DNA from 2 places in the Brevibacillus sp. BD137 genome. Region 2 is predicted to be linked to the other one. Evidence: a T-box and tRNA genes for the amino acid it is inferred to sense, from the RefSeq annotation. Region 2 holds a T-box; the other holds one or more tRNA genes.
The links. The T-box of region 2 lies ahead of serS (serine--tRNA ligase). A T-box ahead of a tRNA ligase gene usually reads a tRNA of that ligase, here a tRNA-Ser.
Positions count from the first base shown of each region.

Region 1: it encodes a tRNA-Ser, which carries the amino acid that the T-box ahead of serS (serine--tRNA ligase) is inferred to sense. The anticodon was not compared.

Region 1 covers NZ_JAOTNO010000001.1:532,834-538,509, reverse strand. The annotation lists gene ODZ53_RS02905 (hypothetical protein) at 1-195, shown strand, start outside; gene thiM (hydroxyethylthiazole kinase) at 161-970, shown strand; tRNA gene ODZ53_RS02895 (tRNA-Ser) at 1,857-1,949, shown strand; tRNA gene ODZ53_RS02890 (tRNA-Glu) at 1,958-2,031, shown strand; tRNA gene ODZ53_RS02885 (tRNA-Val) at 2,065-2,140, shown strand; tRNA gene ODZ53_RS02880 (tRNA-Leu) at 2,150-2,236, shown strand; tRNA gene ODZ53_RS02875 (tRNA-His) at 2,254-2,329, shown strand; gene ODZ53_RS02870 (glyoxalase superfamily protein) at 2,415-2,780, opposite strand; gene ODZ53_RS02865 (hypothetical protein) at 2,777-2,989, opposite strand; gene ODZ53_RS02860 (EamA family transporter) at 3,137-4,045, opposite strand; gene rarD (EamA family transporter RarD) at 4,332-5,240, shown strand; gene pdxK (pyridoxine/pyridoxal/pyridoxamine kinase) at 5,312-5,676, opposite strand, start outside.
Region 2 covers NZ_JAOTNO010000016.1:123,719-129,394, forward strand. The annotation lists gene aceA (isocitrate lyase) at 1-554, opposite strand, end outside; gene aceB (malate synthase A) at 581-2,188, opposite strand; gene ODZ53_RS25920 (hypothetical protein) at 2,249-2,416, opposite strand; gene serS (serine--tRNA ligase) at 2,609-3,889, opposite strand; T-box leader at 3,943-4,168, opposite strand; gene pdxT (pyridoxal 5'-phosphate synthase glutaminase subunit PdxT) at 4,297-4,872, opposite strand; gene pdxS (pyridoxal 5'-phosphate synthase lyase subunit PdxS) at 4,883-5,676, opposite strand, start outside.

The DNA of each region.
Region 1 (5,676 bases), on a different contig from region 2:
AAAGTGTGGAAAATCGTAGCGAATATGCGCGAATTACCCATCTTAAAACACGCGTATATCATCATTGGCGTCATACAAGAGCATTCTATATTAGGAGAAGTCATCGAGGTGTACAAGATGATTCCACGAGTCTCTGTTCAGGAGGAAAGGGGTAACGATCATGATTCTGGAGACAATCGGGCAATTACTAATTAAAGTGCGCGAGGAAAATCCACTCGTTCATAACATAACGAACGTAGTTGTCACAAACTTTACAGCGAACGGCTTGTTAGCTCTCGGTGCATCCCCTGTCATGGCGTACGCCAAACAAGAGGTGGCAGATATGGCAAAGATCGCCGGAGTTCTTGTATTGAATATAGGGACATTGAATGAGCACGAGATCGAAGCGATGTTGATCGCAGGAAAATCCGCGAATCAGCATGGAGTGCCTGTTTTGTTTGATCCGGTTGGAGCGGGAGCAACATCGTATCGAACCGAGACAAGTCAACGTCTTGCGCAGGAACTCGACCTTGCTTTGATTAGAGGAAATGCTGCCGAGGTTGCGAATGTCATCGGGGAGCGCTGGGAGATTAAAGGTGTAGATGCGAAGGAAGCTGGCGGAGATGTCGAGGACCTAGCGAGAGCAGCAGCGAAAAAACTAAGAACAATCGTTGCGATTACGGGCAAGGTCGACGTTATTTCGGACGGAGAAACGACTTACTCGATCCATAATGGTCATCCAATCTTAACGAAGGTGACCGGAACAGGCTGTTTGTTAACGTCTGTTATGGGAGCGTTTGCAGCCATTGCAAAAGACAAGCTGATCGCAGGAGCTGCGGCATTGGTATGCTACGGTGTTGCTGCTCAGCTGGCAGCCGAGATAGCAGCAGAAGTAGGTCCAGGCAGTTTCCAAATCGAATTTTTGAATGCCTTGCATAACTTGACCGCAGACGATGTTCGCCGTCTTGGATACATCGAAAAAAGGGAATAAAAATTCCCCTTTAAAAAAGGGGAGAAAAATGGCCGTAGAACGATTAAGCTAGATATGTTAGACAGTAGCTGTAATTTCGTAGTGAATAAGACAGCAGCTTCTTCTGGTGCTCTGAGAGTGATAGGAATATAAATTCAACGTGATCATCATCGTATGGACGGACATAAAAACGGGAAATACCATGACAAATAATTTCTCTCTTTAACGTCAGTGCCACACTGGCGTCTGTTCGTATGTGCAATTCCACGTTGCGTACCCTCCTTGGACATTCAATAGAGTACCAAAAAAATACAAGGAAAAACAAGGTAATTATGTCTGAATCATGTCCAAGTTGTTACCGTTTTTTGGATGAAAACTGACAAGGAAAACGATTCAGAAAAGGCTAGCGAGGATTGCTGGGAAAGCACCCTGTACGAGAGAAAAAATTCGAGATGATTCCGGCCATTCTCCCTTTTTCCGTTGTGTTGTTTACTTTATTTCGAAGGCAGCGTACGAGCTCCTGATCGCAATGACAAGAGAAATAGCCATGCTTTACATAGCATTCATCATGCCTCTTGCAGCATCTGTCGACATTATCAATTGGCGCAGCCGGCCCGGAGCATCCAGGCCCACACCAGTTTCCGTACAAACAGGGGAAGCCTACTGAACGGCGTTTTCTTTTTGACAACTAACATCACTCCGTCTTGTAAAGGAATACTACTTGTATCATATTGAACAAGAAGGGAAGTTGCTTTAGGCAATCTCCCTTTTTTCGTTTCGATAGATAATCGCCTGACATGAATGGCTCGGAGTTGGACAAAGGGAAAAACTTTCAAAATATCACTTGATATCATGTTGTGAATATGATAGATTAATTCTTGCCGAAGCGAACGCTTGCAGGCTTAATGGATGGATGTCCGAGCGGCCGAAGGAGCACGATTGGAAATCGTGTAGGCGGTGTCGAACCGTCTCGTGGGTTCAAATCCCACTCCATCCGCCATCTTACTTGGCCCGTTGGTGAAGCGGTTTAACACAGCAGCCTTTCACGCTGTCATACAGGGGTTCGAATCCCCTACGGGTCACTTAGAAAAATCCCTACATCTTGTAGGTGATTTGGAGGCTTAGCTCAGCTGGGAGAGCATCTGCCTTACAAGCAGAGGGTCGGCGGTTCGATCCCGTCAGCCTCCACCATTTTTATATGCGGTCGTGGCGGAATTGGCAGACGCGCTAGATTCAGGTTCTAGTGGTGGCAACACCGTGGAGGTTCAAGTCCTCTCGACCGCACCAAGCAAACCCTATATATGGCGGTCGTGGCGAAGGGGTTAACGCACCGGATTGTGGCTCCGGCACTCGTGGGTTCAAGTCCCATCGATCGCCCCATCTATTTATATTCAAAATGTAAAAATGAAATAGCCCAGCGGTGGCTCCTGTAAAGGAACTCCGGCTGGGCTTTCTTTGTATTTGTTTACGAGTGATCAGGCTGATAAAAGTGAAGGCGATTTCCAAAAGGATCGGTCACGCTCACTTCACGCGTTCCCCACGGCGTCTCCTCTAAACCAGGACGAGCATACTTGTACTCTTGGCGCAACAGGGACTGATGAAAAAGATCAATGTCCTCTACCTGTACGCGAATCGCTGAGCCAGGACAAGCATCCCCGTGATGCTCAGACAGATGAAGTGTGCACGATGGAGAGGAAATTTGCATGTATAAAGGAAAATGATCCTCGTACTGATGCTCCCAATCAATCTGAAAACCTAGAAACTCCACATAAAACTCTCTTGCCTTCTCAACATCAAACATACGAAAAATCGGCGTAATAATCTGATTCATTTGCCTAGGCACCTCCGGATTGTATTGAGGGAGGCGAGGTGCATCCCTTCGTGAAAAATCGTTCGGACAAGCACGGCGAGTTTCGGTGGCTGCGTATCCCAATCAGCAGGCTTTGTCCCGAAATGAACCCATTCGCCATCGATTGCTTTTAATGTCTCCTGTCGATAATCCTCTAGCTGCTGGAATAACACTTTATGCCGTTTTTCCATATCCCTCCCCCTAGAGTGGCAGTCTTCGCTAATAAATTCGAGTCAAAGATTCTACCTTCCTTCTATAAGAAGAGGGAGCATCGTCAAAAAAAGCGTGCAGAGCCAATTCGTCTGCACGCTTTTTGTATGCGGTTATAAGAAACGGCGCTACATTCTTTCCTGCTCGAGGGCGTGAGAAGGGGAGAATAGTTTCCGCCATTTTACTTGCGGTACGCAGATGGCAGCAAGGATCATGAATACGCCACCCCATTGAGGGAGAGAGACAGTCTCTTGAAGTACGAAGCTCGACAAGAGCACGACGGTGGGTAGCTCGACTGCACTTAAAATGGTAGCCAGTCCATTGCCGATCCGTGGCACACCGACAGCCAAACAGAAGATGGGAATGACCGAACCGAAGATCGCAACCAAAAGACCAAGCGGCAGCAAACCTTGCAGAAGCTGACCATTTACCAGGAAAGTTGGTGGATAAACGATCGAGAGCATCAGGGCAGCCATACTAATCGAAATCGCGCTTCGCAAGTAGGGGTCCATTCCTGGAAGAATTCGCCCGCTAAAGAAAATAACCAAGGCAAAGGTCGCGCCCGACATCAGACCGAAGATCAGTCCGACCATGTCTACACTCTGAATTCCGCTTTCGCTAAGTCCACTTGCAAGAACGGTCCCTGCTCCAAGCATAGCCAGAGACACCCATTTTTCAGCGGTTGGCCATTTGCGATCCACAATCGCCTCCAGCAAAACGCCGATCCAGGTAAACTGAAAGAGAAGAACGATTGCGAGCGAAGCCGAAACCCGGCTAACGGCCTGATGGTAAAAAAGACTGGTTGAGGCCATCATGAGGCTGGCTGGTGCCAAAAGCAACAAATACTTGAACGAAAACCGTTGCTTGGAGAAAAAGATGGCCATGGCCGTCATGATCAATCCGCCAAAAATCAATTGGCTTCCACTCATTTCAAATGGCGTAAAGCCGAGTTGAAAAGCATGCTTCATGAAGATCGAGAGGACACCGTAGCTGCACGCACCGAGTAAAACTAAAAAGATAGATCGCCAGTATGTCATAAGTAAAAGTTCCTTTCGTATGACTAAACTCGGAAGAATAATGACTATTGTACTACAGGTCTAAAAGTGGTACAATAAAATTTTTATCCATACTTTACTATGCTACTAAGGTAATTAGATAGCTGCATGCATTGGTAGTATGGTAACGGATGAAAGTGTAGGGGACACCTTCTTTTACGTGAGAATACATAGCTGTTTTTTCGTATTTCCGTTACACTACTTCATAGAGAAGAAGTTTAAAAGTCGTCTATAGAGAAAGAGAAGGCGAAACACATGGAGGAGCAGGATGAGACAGGGGATTATTTATGCAATTGTGGCGTATTTGGCTTGGGGTTTACTCCCGCTCTATTGGAAGCTGTTTCAGGCAATGGGGGCATGGGAGATACTCGCTCATCGAATCGTCTGGTCGGTTATTTTTGTCGCAATCATTATTCAGGTAACGAAACGCTGGCGCAGTATGTGGGGAGCGGTCACTGGTTTTAAAATGTTCGGGGCATTAGCGATATGTTCACTGCTAATCAGCGCAAACTGGCTTATTTTTATCTGGGCAGTGAATAACAATCATGTCATGCAAACGAGTCTTGGTTACTATATGAATCCTCTCATCACTGTACTGCTTGGAGTCCTTTTCTTAAAAGAAAAAATGCATGCTGGGCAATGGTTCGCGCTTATACTCGCGGCTTTCGGAGTCCTGTTCATCACCTTCCAGTACGGTGAGATTCCATGGGTCTCTCTATCACTTGCTCTGACCTTTGCTTTTTACAGCTTGGCGAAAAAACTCGTCCGGCTGGAGGCGATGGTCGGACTGGCGTGGGAGACGCTGTTTGTGGCCCCTATTGCTTTCGGTTATTTGTTGATGCTACAGGTCAATGGGACGGAGACGATGACATCCTTAGCGTGGTGGCAACTTTTGTTGCTGACACTGGCGGGGGTAGCTACTGCCATGCCGCTCTACTGGTTCGCTCAAGCGGCGACTAGACTCCCACTTTCCGTTGTGGGCTTCATTCAATACTTGGCGCCTACGATATCGCTTTTATCTGCTGTTTTCTTGTTCGGTGAGCCTTTCACCCAAACACATTTCATCAGCTTTGGTTTCATCTGGTCTGCGCTCATCGTATTTACAGTGTCTTCTGTACGCATAAAACGAAAAGCTGCCCCAATCAATCCTGAGGTTGCTATCAAAAAACAAGCGTAACCATAAGAAAACTCCTGGCCCGCCGAGAAAGACTCGGAGCTGGTCAGGAGTTTTTGTTTACCAAGATGTGATTAGCAAATTGCTTCGCCGTGCTTTTTCATGCGGTACGCGCCGTGATTAGTAGGTCCCACATATTGATTGAGCGCAAACGAGTGACGAATCGCTTCGGTAATAAATTCTTTGGCAACAGCTACTGCGTTGTGTACAGAGCTTCCTTTTGCCAATTCAGCACAGATTGCAGCTGAGAACGTGCAGCCGGCACCATGAGTAAAGCTCGTCTCAAAGCGCTCTGATTCCATTACCTCGATCGTTTTCCCGTCATAGAAAACATCTACGGCATTTCCGCTTTGAAGCTTGCTTCCACCTTTTACCACAACATAAGAGGTGCCGAAGTCGTGGATGCGCTTCGCCGCTTCCTTCATGTCATCGACACTTT
Region 2 (5,676 bases):
GAAGCGAGCTGGTCTTCAAAATGCACGCCTGCTGCGCCTGCTTCAATCATACCCTTCATCAATTCGAAGACGTTCAGTGGCCCACCAAAGCCTGCTTCTGCGTCTGCTACGATCGGAGCAAACCAATGCGTGTCGGTACCTCCCTCTGATTGATCGATCTGATCCGCCCGTTGCAATGCCTGATTAATTCTTTTTACGACTTGTGGAACACTGTTTGCCGGGTAGAGGCTTTGATCAGGATACATCTGACCAGACAGATTGGCATCGGCCGCTACCTGCCAGCCACTCAAATAAATCGCTTTTAATCCTGCCTTTACCTGCTGAATCGCTTGATTCCCGGTCAAAGCCCCCAACGCTTTAATATGATGCTCGGTATGCAATAGTTCCCACAGACGCTCTGCTCCCAGACGAGCTAGCGTATGCTCGATTTGTACGGAACCGCGCAGACGAACGACATCTTCTGCCGTATACGGGCGTGTAATCCCTTGAAACCGCTCCCCCTGCCAGCTTTGCTCCACCTGTTGAATCGCGTCTTGCTTGTTTACTTTCGTCATTTTCATTTCCCCCACTCTTTTTATTTTTACAAATAGCGATAACCCGGTACCGTTAGGAAGTCTTCAAAATCTTCTGTCGTTACCAATTGCAAGAACAGATCACCTGCAATCGTATACTTGCTGTTGTCGTACCTCTCCTGACCAATTACTTGCTTGATCGCTTGCAGCTCCTCACTCAGCCACTGCTTCACCAAGCCTTCCGTCACCTTTCTACCATCCTGCAAGACTCCGTGACGATGGCGCATCCATTGCCAGACCTGTGCCCGCGAAATTTCTGCTGTAGCCGCATCCTCCATCAGATTGTTGATCGGCACAGCCCCAGAGCCTCGCAACCAAGCCTCGATGTACTGCAAGCCTACGCTTATGTTCGTACGGACGCCCGCTTCTGTAATCGTGCCCTCTGGGACTGCCAGCAGGTGACTAGCAGATACGTCTACGTCTTCACGTTTGTACCAAATTTGGTTCGGCTCTCTCATCAGGCGATCGAACACTTCCATAGCTACTGGTACTAGCCCAGGGTGAGCAACCCAAGTCCCATCATGTCCATCGTACGCTTCCCGCTCTTTGTCAGCCCGCACTTTGGCGATGGCTTCAGCATTTTGTACCGGGTCATTTTTCACCGGAATTTGTGCCGCCATTCCACCAATGCAAGGCGCCATCCGTTTATGGCAAGTCTTCACGGCCAGCGTGGTGTATGCTTTCATGAACGGAACGGTCATAGTTACTTGCGCACGATCCGGCGTAATCACATCAGGCTGATTCCGCAGCTTTTTGATATAGCTGAAAATGTAATCCCAACGTCCGCAATTCAGTCCTGCACTATGCTCGCGCAGCTCATACAGAATCTCATCCATCTCAAAAGCTGCGAGAATTGTTTCGATCAGTACTGTCGCCCGAATTGTACCGCGTGGAATATTTAATTCATCCTGCGCGAAAAGGAAGACGTCGTTCCAGAGTCGAGCCTCCAAGTGGCTCTCCAGTTTCGGTAAGTAGAAATACGGTGCTGTCTGATTCGCGATAAGAGCATCTACGTTGTGGTAAAAGTAAAGTCCGAAATCAAGCAGGCTGCCGGAGATCGGCTTTTGATCGAGGAGGATGTGCTTTTCTTCAAGATGCCAGCCACGAGGACGCACGATCAAAACCGCTGTCTTTTCATTGAGGGTGTATGATTTGCCTTGTGGACTGATGTAAGAGATATTGCGGCGTACTGCATCCTTCATGTTGATTTGGCCTTGGATGGTGTTCTCCCAGGTGGGTGAGTTCGCGTCCTCAAAATCAGCCATGAACAGCCGAGCACCCGAGTTCAGTGCATTGATGACCATTTTTCGGTCACCCGAAGGTCCTGTAATCTCCACCCGTCTGTCCTGCAAATCTTTGGGCAATGGAGCAACAGTCCAATCTCCTTTACGAATGTCCGCTGTTTCCTGTAGAAAATCCGGCAGTTGACCTGCATCGATTTGCAATTGACGCTCCACGCGTTTCGCCAACAATTGTTGTCGTCTGTCGCCAAACCTTTGCTCCAGCTTCATCACGAATTGAATCGCTTCTGGTGTCAGGATATCTTGATAACCAGGGTGCATCTCACCGGAAATCTGCACCTCCAGCGGATATGGATTCGTTGGTACGGTAGTCAAAACAGCTCCTCCTCCCTCAATTCAAAGTTATTATGGTACAGATTGATAAAATTATTTTTATTATATAACAGTAGTGACAAAAAAAATGTCCTTACTCCTGATACCCGCTGCCACTACAATGACTGCAGCATACATGCCCGTCTCCCAAGCACTTATGGCAAGCCGCTCCGTTGGCATCACGACCAACGCCTCCACATCTTGGGCAATTTTGTTCTCCGTTTCCTTCACACCGATAGCAGTCCATTCTCCATTCCTCCATTTCTGTATTAAAACAATATTCTTAAAATTTGTTTTTATTATATAACAGAGATTAGTACAGTGCAACACGTTTTTTAAAAAATTTCGTCTGTATTAGTACACAATATAAAACAGCCCTTGACCCGTTATGGATCAAGAGCTGCTTTTTAAATCTCTCGGTTATTACTTCGGTGCGATCTTGTCTACTCCGCCCATGTATGGACGAAGAACTTCTGGAATCACGATTGCTCCGTCTGCCTCTTGGTAGTTCTCCAAGATCGCTGCTACTGTACGTCCAATCGCCAAACCAGAACCATTCAATGTATGCACAAATTCCGGCTTCGATTTCGTATCGCGACGGAAACGGATATTGGCACGGCGTGCTTGGAAATCTTCAAAGTTCGAGCAAGACGAAATCTCACGGTACGTGTCGCCACTCGGAATCCAAACCTCGATGTCGAATTTCTTCGCAGCCGTAAAACCAAGATCGCCTGTGCACATGCTAAGAACACGGTATGGTAGTCCAAGCAGTTGAAGTACCTTTTCAGCGTTTTTCACCAGCTTGTCGAGTTCGTCATAAGACTCTTCTGGTTTCACGAATTTCACCAGCTCAACTTTGTTGAATTGATGCTGACGAATCAACCCACGCGTATCACGACCGGCAGAACCCGCTTCCGAGCGGAAACATGCGCTGAAAGCAGTGTAGTAGCGAGGGAGATCCGCTCCATCCATGATTTCATCACGATGCATATTGGTGACTGGCACCTCTGCCGTTGGAATCAGGAAGTAATCTGGTCCCTCGATTTTGAATGCATCCTCTTCAAACTTAGGCAATTGACCCGTTCCCGTCATGCTCGTACGGTTGACGATAAAAGGTGGGATCACTTCTTCATAGCCATGCTCGTTCGAGTGCAAATCCATCATGAAGTTCATCAGTGCGCGCTCCAAACGTGCGCCCAAGCCTTTATAGAAAACAAAACGGCTTCCTGTTACTTTTGCCGCGGTTTCAAAATCGAGGATGCCTGCTTGGCTAGCCAGCTCCCAGTGAGGCTTAATCTCGAAGTCAAACGCACGTGGCTCTCCCCATGTCCAGGCAATCACGTTATCGTCTTCTGTCGTACCGATCGGCGTGCTTTCATGTGGAAGGTTCGGGAGGCTCAGCAAAATGAACTCCAGCTGTTCATCCAGTTGGCGCAGCTCTTCATCCAAAGCCTTGATGCGCTCATTTACTTCTTTCATTTCCGCGATCAGATGGTCTGCATTTTCCTTATTGCGTTTCATAACCGCTACTTGCTCGGATACCGTGTTACGCTTATTTTTCAACGCTTCTGCTTCTTGGATGACTTCGCGACGCTTTTCATCTACTTCTACGAATTGATCCAACGCAGAAATATCTTCATTACGGTGAGCCAAACGGCGTTTTACTTCTTCTAGATCCTGGCGTAATACTTTTACGTCCAACATGTGTAAATCCCTCCGAATCGTATTGAAAAAAAACAAAAAACACCCGTCCCCTGGTAAGGGACGAGTGTTGTATACCCGCGTTGCCACCCTCGTTGACACATGCAGTAATCCTTCGTGCATATGTCCACTCTTCCGTCATAACGGGACGGTTCCGGACAAAGTTGTTGTTCCTTTGCCACTCCGAGATGGATTCCCTCACATAACCGGATCGGTTCGCACCTACCACCGACTCTCTAGGCCTGGTTCTTGTGAAGTACTTGTTCTCATCATCGCATTCTCATTCATGAATACTATTATTGTTAACTGTACTACAGGTTCTATACGTATGTAAAGACCACCCCACCTCGATCTTTACAGAAAAAAGAAGATCGGCGCCTTTTTAAGGGCCCGATCTTCCGGTATGACAACTAGCTTCTGTATTCCTTAACCATGTCGAGAAAGTATTTGTGCAGTCTTGTATCTTCGGTCAATTCAGGGTGAAAGGCTGCTGCCAAATAGTGACCGCTTCGGGCGACAACAATTTTGTCTTCGTGCTTAGCCAAGACTTTACCGTTCTCTCCCACTTCCATGATATACGGTGCCCGGATGAACACTGCCGGGTAATCTGCCCCCACATCGGAAACAGGCATCAAGACTTCAAAGCTCTCCTTTTGGCGACCAAAAGCATTCCGCTCCACTTTGATATCCATCAAGCCTAAATGGTAATCGTCTTGTCCTTGAATCCGTTTCGCCAGAAGAATCGCTCCTGCGCAAGTTCCGAAGATCGGCTTATTCGCCTTACCGAACTCTTGAACCGCCTCCATGAATCCATACTTGTGCATCAGCTTGCTAATCGTGGTGCTTTCTCCGCCAGGAATGACCAGTCCATCAAGGTCATCCAGTTCTTCTACTCGTTTGACCTGGACAGCTGTGGCACCAACCTCTTCTAGCATTCGCAGATGTTCTGCTACAGCTCCTTGTAGAGCGAGTACGCCGATTTTCATGCTACTCACCTTACCAGCCGCGCTCTTGCATGCGATCAGCTTCACGAATTTTTGAGATTTCGATTCCTGGCATTGCCGTCCCCAAGCCTTTGGATACGCGAGCAATCAGTTCGTAATCCGTGTAATGAGTAGTCGCTTCCACAATCGCGCGAGCAAACTTCTCTGGATTCTCTGATTTAAAGATACCAGAGCCAACAAACACGCCATCGGAACCGAGTTGCATCATCAGGGCAGCATCTGCTGGTGTTGCTACTCCACCTGCTGCGAAGTTTACGACTGGCAGCTTACCTGTTTTGTGTACCTCTTCAAGCAGTTCGTATGGGGCACCCAGGTTTTTGGCTTCCGCCATCAGTTCATCGTAGGACATGGCTTGCACTTTGCGGATTTGGGACATCATCGTGCGCATGTGACGAACAGCCTCTACAATGTTTCCGGTACCTGGCTCACCTTTTGTACGGATCATGGATGCACCTTCCCCAATACGGCGGAGGGCTTCACCCAGATCACGGGCGCCACATACAAACGGGACAGTGAACTCTTTTTTATTGATATGATACAAGTCATCTGCCGGAGTGAGCACTTCACTCTCATCGAGATAATCTACACCCAGAGATTCGAGAACACGCGCTTCAACAAAATGACCGATACGAGCTTTTGCCATAACAGGGATCGAAACAGCATTCAGTACTTCCTCTACAATGCCAAGGTCAGCCATACGCGCAACTCCACCAGCTGCACGAATGTCAGACGGTACACGCTCCAAAGCCATTACAGCAACAGCACCCGCTGCTTCTGCAATTTTCG